DNA from 2 places in the Shewanella sp. M16 genome. Region 1 is predicted to be linked to the other one. Evidence: predicted binding sites of a transcription regulator. Region 1 holds the regulator's gene; the other holds the start of a gene.
What was found. Region 1 encodes MetJ, which represses methionine synthesis genes. Its sites were predicted from a motif close to TAGACGTCTAGACGTCTA; they were not measured.
Positions count from the first base shown of each region.

Region 2: the regulator MetJ is predicted to act here: its motif matches at 4,157-4,174, upstream of metE (5-methyltetrahydropteroyltriglutamate--homocysteine S-methyltransferase).

Region 1 covers NZ_JAGTUL010000009.1:7,299-15,694, reverse strand. The annotation lists gene metF (methylenetetrahydrofolate reductase) at 1-477, opposite strand, end outside; gene KFE26_RS07895 (bifunctional aspartate kinase/homoserine dehydrogenase II) at 695-3,088, opposite strand; gene metB (cystathionine gamma-synthase) at 3,100-4,263, opposite strand; gene metJ (met regulon transcriptional regulator MetJ) at 4,476-4,790, shown strand; gene KFE26_RS07880 (sulfite exporter TauE/SafE family protein) at 4,925-5,668, shown strand; gene nrfD (NrfD/PsrC family molybdoenzyme membrane anchor subunit) at 5,775-6,722, opposite strand; gene KFE26_RS07870 (4Fe-4S dicluster domain-containing protein) at 6,725-7,291, opposite strand; gene phsA (thiosulfate reductase PhsA) at 7,304-8,396, opposite strand, start outside.
Region 2 covers NZ_JAGTUL010000004.1:61,387-69,782, forward strand. The annotation lists cobalamin riboswitch at 1-20, shown strand, start outside; gene KFE26_RS03855 (TonB-dependent receptor) at 129-2,090, shown strand; gene KFE26_RS03860 (HDOD domain-containing protein) at 2,370-3,098, shown strand; gene KFE26_RS03865 (LysR family transcriptional regulator) at 3,179-4,084, opposite strand; gene metE (5-methyltetrahydropteroyltriglutamate--homocysteine S-methyltransferase) at 4,285-6,555, shown strand; gene queG (tRNA epoxyqueuosine(34) reductase QueG) at 6,652-7,854, opposite strand; gene KFE26_RS03880 (ABC transporter substrate-binding protein) at 8,029-8,396, shown strand, end outside.

The DNA.
Region 1 (8,396 bases):
CGCATCGGGATGCACTTCTGGATAAGCCGCAACGGAAATATCAAAGTCAGCCACAGAGCGCAGCAAACGCACTAAATCCGCTGCAAAACGGGTTGGCTTGGGGCTGCCTGCGGGCAAATCACCCCGCAGTGCCACTATGTCACGAATGCCCGATTTCCAGTAATGCTTAGCCAGTTCTAACAGCTCTTCATCGCTGGCATCCACTAAGGTTAAGTGCGGCGCGGCAACGAGGTCAGTTTCCTGTTGGATACGTTCAATCACGCCGTGTGTGCGGTCGCGCACGCCTGAGTTAGCACCGTAAGTCACAGACACAAACTTAGGATTCAGCGGCTCTAAACGACGGATAGAATTCCACAGTATCTGTTCCATTTCGGGGGTCGATGGCGGGAAAAACTCAAAAGAAACATTAATATCGCCATTAAGCTCAGACAAGCTCTGGTTCAGCGATTGTGAATGTTGTGCGTGATGAAAAGCCATGTGTATTTCCTCAACCGCCCTTGGCGCTACTCTTTGCTAGTATGAATTAGTTCAAATGGACGTTTGGACGTCTATATGTCCATATACTAGAGAAACTGAGATGTAAGTCAAGCCAAAAAATACCCATAAACCGCATTTAATCTCGGTTAATTCGATAGATTTATTCTAGCCAATAAAAAAGGACTCGAATGAGTCCTTTTAGAGGCTTGATAGCGCATTATTCCTGCAGCAGATCGCGACAGATCTGGGTCAGATCCGACTGCACCGCCGCCGCTGTCACTTCGCGTCCTGCGCCTGGTCCACGGATGATCAGCGGATTACCTTGGTAGAAGACACTGCGGATCACAAACACATTATCACCAGGGGTTAAGTTGGCGTAAGGGTGATGGGTGTCAATCCACTGCAAACCCACTTCGGCCTTGAGCTCTGGACCGCTGTTGTCTAAGGATGCCACATATCTGAGCACCTTATTTTGCTCCGCCGCCGCACCATACTGTTGCAGCAGATCGGCATCTAACTCGGCAATGCGGGTGAGAAATTGATCTAAGGGAATATCCGCCAAAGCGGCTGGCACGAGTGAACGCAGTTCAATATCTTCAAGCTCGATTTCAAGGCCAATTTCACGGGCCAAAATAAGCAGTTTACGCTGCATATCACGGCCGGAGAGATCGTCGCGGGGATCGGGTTCAGTAATACCTAAGCCTCTAGCTTCAATCACTAATTCTGAAAATGGCTTGCTGGTATCGTATTTCTCAAACAACCAACACAGCGTGCCAGAGAAAATCCCGCCCACCGCTTCAACGCTATCACCGCTGTTACGCAGATCATTTAGCGCATGTTGGATGGGTAAACCTGCGCCACAGCTGGCGTTATAGCGCCAAAACAAACGACGATTACCCAGTTGCTGCTTTAACTCTCGATAGAAAGGCAGTGGACCCGAGCCCGCAAGTTTATTCGCGCTCACCACATGGATGCCACGCTCGAACAGTTCTGGATATTGCAGCGTCAAACTGGCGCTGGCACTGATATCTAAGGCCACCAGCTCATCGCAGTTAACTTGCTCTAATTGCTCGAATAAATGTTCATACTGCCAAGGCGTTGCTTCAGTATTAAACTCTGTTTGCCACGCGGCAAGATTAATCCCAGTGGATTTAATCAAGGCTTTACTCGAACTGACTAAACCGACTAACTCAACACTGGCTTCGAGTTCATGGTCCAGTGATGGTGAAACCGACTTAAACAGATCGATCCAAGCCTCACCGATATTACCCACACCGAGCAGCAGGACGCCAATGCGTTTACGCGGACCAGCGCAGCGACGGTGGACTTTTTGGGTTAACAGATTCACCTGTGACTGAGGCACTAACGTCACTAAACTTAAATCGCCACTGAACAAAGGTTTAGCATCACGGCTCAGCAAACGCGCGAAGCTGCGGCGATAATGTTCGGCGTCGGCACTCACTAATGCGACTAAACCAAAATCTGTGTTGATCTGCTGATCGCTGATCCCTAATGCTTCTGCCTCGGCATCGAGTAATCTTTGAACTTGTTTTTGATTCTCAGCGGTATAGGCAAGTTCAACTCTTTGATGGGCAGAGGTCCAATGGGCCAATGGCGTTAAACCCGCGGCAATCAATAAATCTAATAAACGAGTTAACTCCCCCGTGAGTTTAAAGCCAAACAGGACGACAGCATTGAGATTAGTCACCACAGGCGCGCTCGCCGACGAACTGTGGGGTGCGATTAAGGTGAAGTCGGTGTGCGATGCATAACTTGAACGCACCGCTAAGCTCACTTCGGTATTGAATAACGGCTGCAGAGTGCGCGAATGCAATACTGGCGAGCCCAAACGCGCTAGGCGATCGGCTTCGGCAAGTGACATGCTTTTCAGTAACTTGGCATCGTTGATTTTATTAGGATCGGCGTTGAATACCCCTTCCACATCGGTCCAAATGGTCACGCGCTCGATATCGGCGAGACTAGCAATCAGGCTGGCGCTAAAATCTGAACCATTACGGCCAAGTAATAGGGTATCGCCACGCTCGTTAGCGCAGATAAAACCTGTGATCACTAAGCGTTCATTGGGATGCGCGGCTAATAGGGCTTGTACTTTAGCGCGGGATTCTTGTACCCGAATTTGTGGCACAGCGGCTTCATCGGCCACTAAAATTGAACAGGCATCCACATGGCTTGCCGCCACGCCAGATTCGCGCAGTAGCGCCGCCATTAAACGTGCCGACCAACGTTCGCCAAAGCTCACCACATGGTTGATTTGGTATTCGTTGCGCTCGTCTAAGGACAACAAGCTGATGAGTTGCGCTTTATCCGTGGCCAAACGCTCACGCAGATCGCGGGCTTGTTCATTCGACAACAACTGCTCAATCAACCCCTGTTGGTAGCTGATCAGCACTTGTAACTCTTCTTGCCATAGCTGACCCGCATCACGCAGCGCTAATAATTTATACAGGAAATTCGTGCTTTTACCCGCCGCAGAGACCACCACAAGATCATCACTATGACCGTGGGTTAACAGGATATGGGCGACTCGACGATAACAATCGGCATCCGCTAAACTGGAGCCACCAAATTTATGTAAGTGACAACGTGCCATCTATTATTCCTCTACTGACAAGCCGCAACGGCGGCTAATCCTGCTTGAATATCTGCAACTAAATCGGCGGCATCTTCAATACCCACCGATAGACGCAATAGGGTGTCCTTAATACCAGCCTCGAAGCGCGCCTGCGGCTCCATGGCTCTGTGGGTCATAGTGGCGGGCACTGCCACTAAACTTTCGACGCCACCTAAACTTTCCGCCACGCTAAATAAGCTGAGTGCACCTAAAAAGGCCACCACTTCGGCCTCGCCGCCTTTGAGTTCAAAACTCAGCATAGCGCCAAAGCCCTGTTGTTGCTTGGCCGCAATGGCGTGGCCTGGGTGATCCGCAAGCCCTGGGTAATAGACTTTACTCACCACAGGGCTTTGGGTTAATACCTCAATAATACGCTGGGCATTGGTTTGATGCTCGCGAATACGCACCGCTAAGGTACGCAGGCCGCGCAGGGTCAGATAACTGTCGAAGGCTGACCCCGTTAAGCCTAGAGTGTTCGACCACCAATGTAAGCTTTCGCCGATTTGCGCGTCTTTGGCGACCACTGCGCCGCCGACCACATCGCTGTGACCATTGATATATTTAGTGGTGGAGTGGATAACGATATCCGCGCCTAACAATAGGGGTTGTTGCAATATCGGCGATAAAAAGGTGTTATCAACCACCACCAGCGCGCCGACCTCATGGCTCACCTTAGCAATGGCTTCGATATCCACCACACGCAATAACGGGTTCGATGGGGTTTCGAGCCACACCATCTTAGGATTCTGGGCAATGGCGGCGGCTAACGCTTGGCTGTCGGTTTGGTCGACCACAATGAGCTTAAACTGGCCTTTCTTCGCCAAGTTGGTAAATAAACGGTAGGAACCGCCATAGCAATCATGGGGCACAACCAATAGGTCATCGGGGCCGAGCAAAGTCGTCACTAAGGTGATGGCCGCCATGCCAGTGCACGTCACTATGCCAGTGGCGCCCTTTTCTAATTGGGCTAATGCTTCGCCTAAAATGCAGCGCGTTGGGTTGCCTGAACGACTGTAATCGAATTCGCGGGGATTTTTATGACCATCGAAGGCGTAATTAGTCGACAAATAAATCGGTGGCACAACTGCGCCATATTGAGTATCGCTTTCGATACCCTGACGCACTGCCAGTGTGGCTAATTGACGCTCTGCCATGGGTGGACTCCTAAATTCGATAGACTGATAGAGATGTCTGGACGTCTAAATGTACCTAAGCCCAACGCCATCGTCAATAGGCGTGAAGACGTTTAGACGTCTGAACATAAAGAAATCTGTTTGCAATCACAAAGAAATAGTAGCAATAATTTGACTGTTCTTTGTAAGGGTTTAAAATCTGCCCCGAATTTAGCGTTATAACAGGTGAGTCAATGACTGAATGGAATGGGGAATACATCAGCCCCTATGCTGAACATGGCAAGAAGAATGAACAAGTAAAAAAAATTACTGTGTCTATTCCGCTCAAAGTGCTTAAGGTCCTCACGGACGAACGTACTCGTCGTCAGGTCAATAATTTGCGTCACGCCACCAACAGCGAGCTGTTGTGTGAGGCATTTTTGCACGCCTACACTGGCCAGCCATTGCCCAACGATGAAGATCTGTCAAAAGATAACCCAGACAGCATTCCCGCCGAAGCCAAGTTGTTGATGGATCAAATGGGAATAGAGTGGGAAGACATGGAATAGCGACTCGTCGCTTTCAAAGTCATATCACAGTGCTCATCAATAGGGATCGTTAACGATCCCTTTTTGTTTATACCCAAGCGACTTCAAACTTTAAATTTCACCATCTTGAGTTGGTTTGGGATATAGGAAATCCTATGTTTTCTATGATAGATCCACAGACACTCGCCTTAGCCTCGCTGGTCGTGTTTCTGGGCGCCTTAACCCAAAGTCTTATTGGGTTTGGGCTTGCGGTTGTCGCCAGTCCTTTGCTGTATATCGTCGATCCACAACTTGTACCTGCGCCTGTTATTGCTATGGGTTTCTCCATCGCCCTGCTGACCTTAGTGCGTGAACGCGGTCACTTAGAATTCAATGGCTTGCAATATGCGCTCATAGGCCGCGTGCCCGGTGGTTTTATCGGCGCGAGTTTATTGCTGTTTGCGCCTCAACCCATACTGGGTTTATCCATCGCCGCCATTGTAACTGTCGCAGTGATCCTCAGCCTGAATAAATTCAGCCTGCCAGTGAATAAGAAAACCCTCTTCAGTGCGGGTGTGGTTTCAGGGATCTTCGGCAATATCGCCGCGATTGGTGGCCCGCCGATGGCGATTTTGTTGGCAGGCAAAGATGCCTCGCAGTTTCGTGCTGCCCTGTCGGCCTTCTTCATTTTTAGCTCCATGATTGCATTGGTCATTTTAGCGATCACTGGCTTATTAGAATTAAAACATCTGTGGCTGTCGTTGATGCTGCTCCCCTCAGTGATTTTAGGTTACTTAGTCGCAGGACGATTAGTGGGCCGTGTCGATAAAGAGAAGACAAAGATGGCGACGTTAGTCCTGTGCAGTATCAGCGCCTTAGTGCTAACGGTGAAGTCGGTTATCGAGTTATTACCCCAATAAGCGTCCCGCTTGTACTGGCAAACCTTCTCAAAATTCAAACAATAAAAAAGCACTGACATTGCCAGTGCTTTTTCTTTATCTATCAATATGTAAAGCTAGATTACACTCAGCTTAAATAGCTTTGCCCTGCGTACACAATAAAGTGTCTTAAGGCGAGTACGCCCGTTAAGCTCGCACAAGCCACCATGATCATCGCGCCCTTAGTGTGGCGAGTCGCGGCGGGTAGCAGCATAAACAGCAATGGAATACCAAAGCCGATACCGACAACGCCTATCCAGAACACGCTTGCCCATAGCCCAGAAGTTAACGATGCTAAGGCCGCAGCCGCCGCGCCGCCCTTGAAGTACAAGGCGCAGAACAACATGAACAGGAACAGGATTTCAATCGCCATCACAGGCAATTCTAAACCGTGCATCTTCACTAAAGTTTTGTCGTGGCTGTCCGTCTTAAACATCAGCAACGCCAGTACCGCATTTGCCGCAGCGCCCGCCGACAAACCCGACACTAAAAACAGCGCAGGCAGTACCGCAGTGTTGAGCATAGGATAGGCATTCATCGCCGAAATTAAGAAGCCAGTGTAAGCCCCTACGCCAATGGCGAGGACAAACAACAATACTTCAATCAGCTTTCGAAATGGCATAAGTAACTTAGCGATAGGTGTTAGGAAACCCAAACCCCATTTTGGTAAGTCATCCCGCAGCACAATAATGGCGTATGCAAAGGCCAAGGGAGAATACGCCAGCAGCGCCAGCACCCCGATTGCCATCACAGACTGGAAGTTATAGTGAATTAAGATCAACCAAAAGTGGAATGGTTTGGTTAAGTCAAACACTAAACAAGCTAGACCTAAGCTAATTGCTACAGGCCCAATAATGGCTGCCGCCTTAAGAATGCTGCTTTCAGCTCCCGCGCTGAGTTCCTTATTCGCCCAGCGTAAACCAATGCCAATCAATAAACTGCCCGCGGATAACCCCGCCATAAACAGGTAAACGGCGATGACCCAGTGCCAAGTGACAGGATCATATTGCGCCATGTCGCCCCAAGTATTGTTCATAATCAAATCCCCCCTCTTTTGGTAGGAACGCGATATACCCTAGGTTTTGTGCCCAAATGGGTTTTATCTTGGTAAGTGATTTTAGTGTTGAGCATGATGGCCACTTCACTGCGTGGATCATTGGCATCACCAAACACTAAGGCATCGGTTGGACACACAGTCACACACGCTGGCTCTTCGCCCCGTGCTAAACGCGTATCCTTACAGAAGTTACACTTATCCGCCGCCTTGGTTTCTGGGTTCATAAAGCGCACTTTATAAGGGCACGCTGCCACACAGTACATACAGCCGACACACTTCTCGGTATGGATAGAGATAATGCCGTCTTCACCCACATAGGCCGCGCCTGTTGGGCACACCTTAACGCAGGGTGCATCTTCACATTGCTGGCAAGATACCCTGTGATATTTGAAATGCAGATTGGGCATCTCACCAAAGGGGCCTTCCACACGCACTTGCAGACGAGTTACGCCTTCGGGTACGCCATTTTCACTGCGACACGCCACGTTACAGGCTTGGCAGCCGATGCACTTATTCTCGTCGTGCACCATTACATATCGTTTATTCATTTAAGCCTCCGATTAGCGCTTTGCCAGCGTGACGCCCGTGGTGTGCACTGTCATGCCACACACAGGAGCAGTAACGTGCGGCAGTAAGTTACCGCAGTGGATACCTTTGCCCGTTGCTCTGACCAACTCTTTGTTTTTAGAACCAAAGCCCATGTAAGCAAACACAGTATCTTGGCGAATACCCGGCGTGACTAAGGCATGGCCTTCTTCTGTGCCAACACTGCTGGTGAGGCGGATTGGGTCGCCATTGCTGATCCCTAATTTGCCCGCAGTAACAGGGTGAATCCACACAGCGTTATCCGACATCAGGTTAGCGAGCATAGGTACATTGTGGGTTGCACCATTGGTGTGCACCGCCACTTTGCCTTGGATAAAGTACAACTCATCTGCTTTTTTAAGATTCACTTCGCGGAACTTGATCACCCCACGGCCCGGTGCCATGGCTTCGACTTTCGCGGAAGTGAGTTCAATCTTGCCACTCGGGGTTTTAAAGGTAAGTGCACTGGCGTAAGTGCCGTCTTCATCGGCAGGTCGCGCATTGGGGTATGCCTTAATAAACTCGGCAACCATCTTAGGCTCGCACAACATAATTGGCTTACCAAAGCTCACAAAACCTTCGTCTTTGATCCGGCGCAGCAGGTCAGTGTCGCGGTTCACCTGCAGCATTTGCAGGGTTTCCATGTTTTCCCATGGATAGAACTCGCCAAGGCCCATAGCCACACCCACATCCTTAAAGATCTGCCAAGAAGGCTTAGTATCACCTAAGGTTTCAACGACCCGTTGGCGCACATAATAGGCCGGATTTTTACCTGACTTATCAGCAATTTCTTCATCACGTTCAAGATAAGTCGATTCAGGTAAAATCACGTCCGCATAGGCGGCGGTTTCGCTGATATACACATCACACACGGCGATAAAGTCGAGCTTTTTCATCGCTTCAACAACGCGCGCTCTGTCTGTCATGGTTTGCATTGGGTTAGTGCGTGACATCACCCAGCCGTGTAACTGGTAAGGAACAGCGCTTAACGTGGCATCGAGAATAGTTTGGTAAACGCCGCCCGATGTCCACATCATGGCGTACTGTTCTTCCACCTGATCGATACGT
Region 2 (8,396 bases), on a different contig from region 1:
CCCTAAAGGTGTTTTTGAGATTTCGGTGGGCAGATCTCAAAATGCGATAATCACCGTCAGTATTTACGACTGAATTAACGGTATCGTGGCGTCAATGCCCCGTTTTCCTTGCAGGAGTTAAAGGTAAAATGGGAACAAATCCAACAAAAATCGCGCTGCTGATCGGCAGCCTTTGCAGTTTTTCAATTATCGCGCCCGTTATGGCGGCTGACGATACCAGCACAGCTAAAGTCGACGAGCATCTTGTCGTGATCGGCCGCTCTGATAAGACCCCGTTAAATATTGCCGCCAATGTGAATGTGATTGATGCCGCTGCGATTGAAATGAGCGGCGCGACTAATTTGACCGACGTCTTACGTGGTCAAAGCGGTATTCAAATTTCGGATAACAATATTGGAACTAGCTTTGCGATGCGCGGTTTTAGCGCCAGCACTGCCGTTAATAACACGCTGATTTTACTTGATGGTCGTCGTCTCAATAATATCGATATCGCCGCACCTAGCCTTAATGCCATTCCGCTTAATCAAGTGGATCGTATTGAAATTTTATCGGGTAGTGCAGGTGTACTTTATGGCGATCAAGCCGTGGGCGGGGTGATTAATATTGTCACTAAGTCCCCTGAAAATACTGGCGGCAGCGTGCAGTTATCTGGTGGTAGCTTTGATACCTATGAAGGTCGTGGTGATGTGTCTGGCGCGATCAACAAAGATTGGCGTTACTTTTTCACCGGTAGTTACAACCAAGGTGACAACTATCGCCAGCATAATGCCAACGAAACCGGCTCTATTCTTGGCCGCATTCAATATAAAACAGCCACAGACTCGTTCTTTGTTGAAACCAGCTACTACGATAACGATCGTGAAAATCCGGGCTCGCTTACTGAAAAGCAATTTAAAGACGATCCCCGTGCTTCATCAAATAAGGTAGAGTATGCCCACGAGATGACCACTGCGGCGCGAACGGGTTACCAGCATCAGCTTAATCAAAACTGGGCGCTGGCGGCGGATTTAGATTACAGCGATACCTTAGTGTCTTCTCTTAATTGGGGGGCGAACAGCCATAACACACGCTCACTGTTAATGTTTAGCCCTAAAGCGTTAGCGAATTACAGTACGCGTCAAGGCGAGCTAAACCTAGTGACTGGCTTAGATATCAGCCGTGGTAAGGCTGATTTTGACACTATGGCGCGCAGTAATGTGCAGCAAATGCAAAGCGCCTATCTACAAGCTACAGTGCCTTTAAGCCATACTTTAAGTTACGTTGTGGGTGGCCGTTATGCGCGTGTGACCGACGAGTTAGTCGATGGCAATGTCTATCCTAATGGCATGGATTTAGACGAAAATGCCCACGTATTCGAACTGGGTTTAAATTACCGCCCAACTGCGGAGCACAGACTCTATGTGCGCGCTGATGATAACTTCCGTTTTGCCAAAGTGGATGAGCAAGCTTATACATCGCCGGGCGTATTTGGCTTAAAGCCGCAAACAGGCCGTTCCTATGAGGCGGGTTGGGATTGGGCTGTCGCTAGTCAAACCCTACGAGTCAGCCTATATCGTCTCGATTTAGAGGATGAAATTGTTTATGACTCGAGTGCAGTTAAACCCATAGGTGGAAATTTCAACGGTGCAAACGTCAATGCCGACGCTTCTCGTCGTTATGGCGCGGGTGCCGATTGGGATTGGCAGATCACTAAAGCGCTGCAGTTAGGGCTGGAATATAACTATACCGACGCCGAATTTACCGATGGTGCTAACGATGGCAAAGAGCTGTCTTGGGTGGCAAAACACACGGGACGCGGTTATGTCAGCATGGATTTTGCTGAGCATTTCCAAGTATTTGCCGAAGCTATCTACACGGGTGATCGTTTTATCGAAGGCGATAACGCTAATCAAGGTGATAAGCTAGCAAGTTACGTGCTTGGTAATTTAGCCTTGAATTATAATCGTGATGCTTGGCTTGCCAGTCTGCGTATCGATAATGTATTCGATAAAGATTATGTTAGCGCAGGCTATTATGGTGGTGGAACATATAATGGTTATTACTCAGGTCGAGGCCGTGATATTCGTTTCACTGTGGGCTACCGCTTCTAAATATTAATGAGCTATCTAATAACAAAGCCAGACTCAGTCTGGCTTTTTAGTTTTTACGCTGAGTTCAAAGAATAAATCTTAAAATAGGTATAGTCTTGAATATCGTTTTAGTAGAGTGGTTTAATTGTCGTTATCTATAGTGTTAGCGGGCAGTCATCACTAAATAGGAGTAATTTATATTTTACTCTGCTGTTTATGGCTGAAATTCTTAGTATTTTAGGTATGATGTGAGCTGTAACCGAATCATCTTATTGTTAATAAACAGGTGTAAAGTGTCTTATGACTGATCTTGAGCAACAGGTTTTTACTCAAGTTAGAGCTATCATAGCGAACGAAGAGCAAGTGATTGGCCGCCGAGGGATTCTAATTCCACTCAAAAAAGCGATCCTTGCTGAAGGCGACATTCGTAATGTGATTGACATTATCTCGAGCGATCCCGCATTGGCAGCGCACATGCTTATGCGCAGTAATTCCGCACAGGCTGCTGTAGTGGAAAATCACAAAACTCGTTCGTTGAAAGAAGCTTTGATCCGCTTAGGTCAAGTTAATATCTATCGCTACGCCTTTACGTTCTATTTAAAAGAACGCCTCGATGAACTGCCACAGCCCTATAAAAAGTTGGTCCAAGGTTATTGGAAGCTGACTGAAGATATTGCAACGGATGCGGTAGATAGCTTAGCGGATATGGAAGGTGTGGAGGTTGATGCTGACGAAGTACAAACCTTAGCTCTGTTCAGTGTGTTCGGCCAAATTATCGCACTGACCGCATTTGCCTATTTAAATGCTAATGCCGAACAGTCATTTCCTTTAAGTGTGATTAAGTCATTGATTGATAATCAACAACAGACCTTAACCATCGAAGCGTTCGAGGCGTTAGATCTCGATCAGGATCTGCGTCAAGAGTTTATGATCGCCCATAATTTGCGTCAGACCCGTAATCCTAATTCATCAGGGTTGATACTGCGCCGTGTCTTGTCTATGCGTGGATTGTTGATGAATCCGCTGTAATTTGTCGATGCTATGAAATAGTCATTTGACTCAATAAACAAGCCTGCATTCGCAGGCTTTTTTACTCAATGTCACCCGCATTAATTCGTCTTCTGCTGGCGGGATAAACCTTCCCTCGCCACCAGTTGTAACCAATTTTGGATCAATGCAGAGTTAGCACTGTGGCGGCGATAGGCACCAAATAGCGGTCGTTTCAGACCTTCTTGGCCGAGTTTTACCGTAGCGAGACTCAGTCCATGTCCTTCATTAATCGACCAACTTGGCAGTGCGGCTATGCCGTCTTTACAGGCGATGCGTTGCAATAACATCATGGTTAAATCACAGGTTTTTTGCTCGCCCGCCTCTATGCCCGCAGGCTCTAAAAAGTGGCGATAAATGTCTAAACGCGTCAACGGCACTGGATAACTGATAATAGGCAAGTGTGCTAATTGCTTAGGGGTGACATAGGCTTCTTTCGCTAAAGGATGATCCTTAGCAACCACTAACTTCACTTCAAAATCAAACAAATGCTGGTAGGCGAGTGAATGCCCAGGCACAGGATCTGAGGTTAATACAATATCCAGTTCACCCATTTCTAAGGCATTGAGCGAGTCGAACAAGTGGCGGCTCGACAAGTCTAACTCGGCTGTCGGATGATCTTGTCTAAATTGCTCCATTACAGGCATTAACCAGCGAAAACAGCTATGGCACTCAATGCCGACACGCAACTGATTGGTTTCGGTTTCCAGCCCATTCTTCAAATCTGTCTCGGTTTCTAACACCTTAGGCAAAATTTCTTCGGCCAGATGCAGCAGGCGTGCACCTTCTTGGGTGAATGACAGTGGCTTACTCTTACGCACAAAAATGGGCGAGTTAATCCTTTGCTCCAACTCCTTAATCTGGTGGGAGAGGGCGGATTGAGTGACAAAACGTTTTTTGGCTGCGCCCGCCAAACTGCCGCTTTCTTTCAGGGCCATTAAGGTTCGCAGGTGTCTTAGTTCGATCATGTTCACTCCAAGTGAATTTCGCTCATGTTGTGCTTGAAATCAATTCGGTTGCTGGCATAGAGACTAACACAATAAACTTCTAGACGTCCAGACGCCCATTGTTATTTATCAAGGCTGAAGTGCTGAAAAGTGCCAAGAGAAAACAATCTGGTGGGTGCAAGTGCCGAATGTGGCTTATCTCAAATAAAGGAAGATAGAGTATGCAATTAAATAGTCTTGGGTTTCCCCGTATTGGGCGTCGTCGTGAATTGAAATTTGCCTTAGAAAAATACTGGCGTGGTGAGAGCACTCAGGCGCAATTGCGTGAAGTGGCGAGCGAACTTCGCCGCACCCATTGGCAGTGGCAAACGGCTGCTGGCATTGAGCAAGTTCCCGTGGGTGATTTTGCCTTTTATGATCAAGTACTGACCTTAAGCGCGACCTTAAATGCTATTCCTGAACGTCACCGTGGTGAAGGGGGCATCGATCTCGATACTTTATTCCGTGTTGCCCGCGGCAGAGCGCCAACGGGCCAAGATGCGCCAGCCTCTGAAATGACCAAGTATTTCAATACTAACTATCACTATCTAGTACCTGAACTCACGCAAAACCAAGTGTTTTCGATTGCCTATGAGCAGTTTTTTGAGGAAGTCAGCGAAGCGCAAGCGCTAGGCTATAAAGCCAAACCTGTGCTACTCGGCCCTGTTAGCTACTTGTTCCTTGCTAAAACTGTGGGCCAAGAGTTTGATAAGTTAAGCTTATTACCCAATTTATTAGCTGCTTATGCTGACATTTTGGCGCGTTTTGCTACTCAGGGAGTGCAATGGGTACAGCTCGATGAGCCCATGCTCGCATTGGAATTGGATGGCGAATGGCAAGCAGCGATCACTGAGGCGTATCAAGCCCTCAGCACTGCGAAGGTGAAGATCCTTCTTACCAGTTATTACGGCGGTATCGCACACCATCAAGCGCTGGTATCGGCCTTGCCGGTCGCGGGGTTGCATATCGATTTAGTCACAGCGCCGGATCAATTGGCAGTCTTTGCCAATGCGCTTGGTCAAGATCAAATTCTGTCGGCGGGTGTGGTCAATGGCCGCAACGTGTGGGCGGCAGAGGCGGATTTGATTGCCGAACGCATAGGCGCGGTTGCCCGTGATCTCGGAGATCGCTTGTGGATCGGTACCTCTTGCTCACTCCTGCACAGCCCTGTGGATTTAGAGGTGGAAGCCACGCTTGAGCCCGCGCTGCGTCAACAACTCGCGTTTGCGAAGCAGAAATTACTCGAACTGGCCAATGTGCGCCAATTGCTACTGGCACCTGAATCTATCGCGGCAAAAGAGATTGTGCAAACCTGTTTGGCACGCCGTGAGGCGAAAGCGCAGGCCGCCGACAGTCAAGTGATTGCCCGCGTTGCCGCGTTGACATCTGCCGATTATGAGCGTGTCAGTGATTTTAGCGTACGCCAAGCTGTGCAGCAGCAGAAGTATCGTTTACCTCTGTTGCCGACCACTACCATTGGTTCCTTCCCACAAACACCGGCAATCCGTGGACTACGCAGTCGCTGGCGCAAGGGCGAGCTAAGTGATGCACAATATACCGAACAATTGCAGCAAGTCACCCGCGATACTATCGACCGCCAGCTTAAACTCGGTATCGATGTGCTGGTTCATGGTGAGGCCGAGCGCAACGATATGGTGGAATACTTTGGTGAGCAGCTTGCGGGCGTTGGTTTTACTAAAAATGGTTGGGTGCAAAGTTATGGCTCACGCTGTGTTAAGCCGCCATTGATTTATGGCGATGTTAGTCGTCCAAAGGCGATGACGGTCGATTGGGCCGAGTTTGCCCAGAGCCTAACAGACAAGCCTGTAAAAGGCATGTTAACTGGCCCTGTGACGATTCTGCATTGGTCATTCGCCCGTGAAGATATCGGCCGCGATGTGATTGCGACTCAGCTGGCGCTGGCGATCCGTGATGAAGTGGTGGATTTACAAAATGCAGGTATTGGCATTATACAAATTGATGAGCCAGCCTTCCGTGAAGGTCTGCCATTGAAACAAAGTGAGTGGCAAGCCTATTTAGATTGGGCGGTGAATGCCTTTAAACTCAGCGCTGCAGGGGTTATTGATGAGACTCAAATCCACACCCACATGTGTTACAGCGAGTTCAATGATACGATTACCGCGATTGCCGCCATGGATGCCGATGTGATCACTATCGAGACTTCGCGTTCACGGATGGAGTTACTCAATGCCTTCGAAGATTTTGAATATCCCAATGAAATCGGTCCCGGTGTGTACGACATTCACTCGCCAAACACTCCAAGTGTGGAGGCCATGGTGCACTTAATCGAGAAAGCGGCGCAAAAAGTGCCCGTACGTCAGCTGTGGGTCAACCCAGATTGTGGCCTAAAAACCCGTACTTGGGATGAAGTCGAACCCGCACTGAAAAACATGGTCGATGCCACGCGAGAACTACGTCACCGCCTTGGTTAATATTATGCTTGAGTGAAATATTTTTTTACTGAGTTTATTGAGTTAGTAACAGCGGATGCTTATGCATCCGTTGTTGTTTATTGCTTGCCGACTAACTTAAGCATCTCGCGGTAAGCCTTTTTCGATAATGCGCACCATGCGCTCGGTTTTGCGGCGGGCTTTTTGTTGTTCAGTTGCTGCGCTTTCAGCAAGGCGCGATTGCTGGGCATTAAGCGCCCATTCAATATGCTCACGCACTATCTCATCGATATCTTCGCTGTGATTGCGGGCGTTAAGTGCGGCAATAATGCTTGGGCTCGCGGGAGCGTTACCCAGTGCTACTGCAATATTACGTAGCCAACGTTTATGTCCAATGCGACGAATGGCGCTGCCTTCAGTTTGTTTAAGAAACTCGGCCTCGCTCCAAGCAAAAAGGCTGAGAAGGTCAGGTTGCTTTAACTGCGGACGAATATGAAAGTCAGTTTCTTCAGTCAGCGGCGCTTGGCGATTGATGGGACACGCGAGTTGGCAATCATCGCAGCCATAGATGCGATTGCCCATGAGTGGCCTAAATTCTTCGGGAATAGCGCCCTGCAACTCAATGGTGAGATAGGAAATACAGCGTCTGCCATCGACCACATAAGGTTCTACGATTGCACCCGTTGGACAGGAGGTAATGCAGGCGACACAAGTGTTACAGCCTTCTTGAATGGGAATATCCACAGGTAGAGGCAAATTGATCAGTAGCTCACCTAAAAAGAACCAACTGCCAGCCTCATGGTTGAGTATGAGTGAGTGTTTACCTGTCCAGCCTATACCGGCTTTTTCGGCTAGGGGGCGCTCAAGTACAGGGGCTGAGTCAACAAAGGGGCGAAAGTCAGCGGCATCGAAACCGAGAGCAACTAACTCTGCACTGATTTGATCTCCGAGCTTTTTAAGTCGAGCGCGGATCAACTTGTGATAGTCGCGACCTCCGGCATAACGGGAAATATAACCTAAGTTGGGATCGGTGAGATTCGTTGCAAAGCCAGCTTCGGGTGGCAAATAGTCCATCCGTACGGAGATCACCCGCACTGTGCCCGGATGCAGTTCTTGCGGGCGAGCGCGCATCATGCCATGGGTAGCCATATAGGCCATTTCGCCATGAAAACCTTTGTCTAGCCATGCTTGGAGTTTGGCTTCTTCAGCGGTTAAATCCGTATCGCAAATGCCAACCTGCGCAAATCCGAGTGCTTTTCCCCACGTTTTAATTTGCAGAGCGAGCCGCGACAGCATGCTGGCATAGGATTGGCTTGGGGTTTGATTGACTAAAGTTGACATGAATTGATTGCAGCGAGGCTCTTGGCTAGGTGGCAATATGATAGCAGTTTTCACTTATTGAGGACGAGTTTACTCAGAAGGGGGCGTGAGGCGATATTTTCTTTGGGGTATTTGTTTATTTGCTGTTGGGATTGAGTCTATGATTAGGTCTACTGTTTATCGTTTGGTATTCGTATGCTGAGTGCGATTCCCCTTAGGGCGTGTTTTCTTGCGATGAGCTTATTAGGCCTGATGCCTAATCTTGTTTTTGCGGCGCCTGACAAGTTGAAATTGGTGACCGAAGCTTGGCCTCCCATGAGTTACGAGCAAAATGGTGTGCCGCAAGGTTTTGCGGTGGACTTAGTCAATACCTTGCAATCAAGACTGGGTCAGAGTGAAAAAATCGATGTGTTACCTTGGGCTCGGGCGTATTCGATTGCTAATACCTCTGCGAACGTTTTACTTTTTGCTACGTCAATTAATGATGAACGAGCTGAGCAGTTTGATTTTATCGGTCCTATTGCGACCAGCAAAATTGCATTGTACGCAAGGGCGGCAGATCC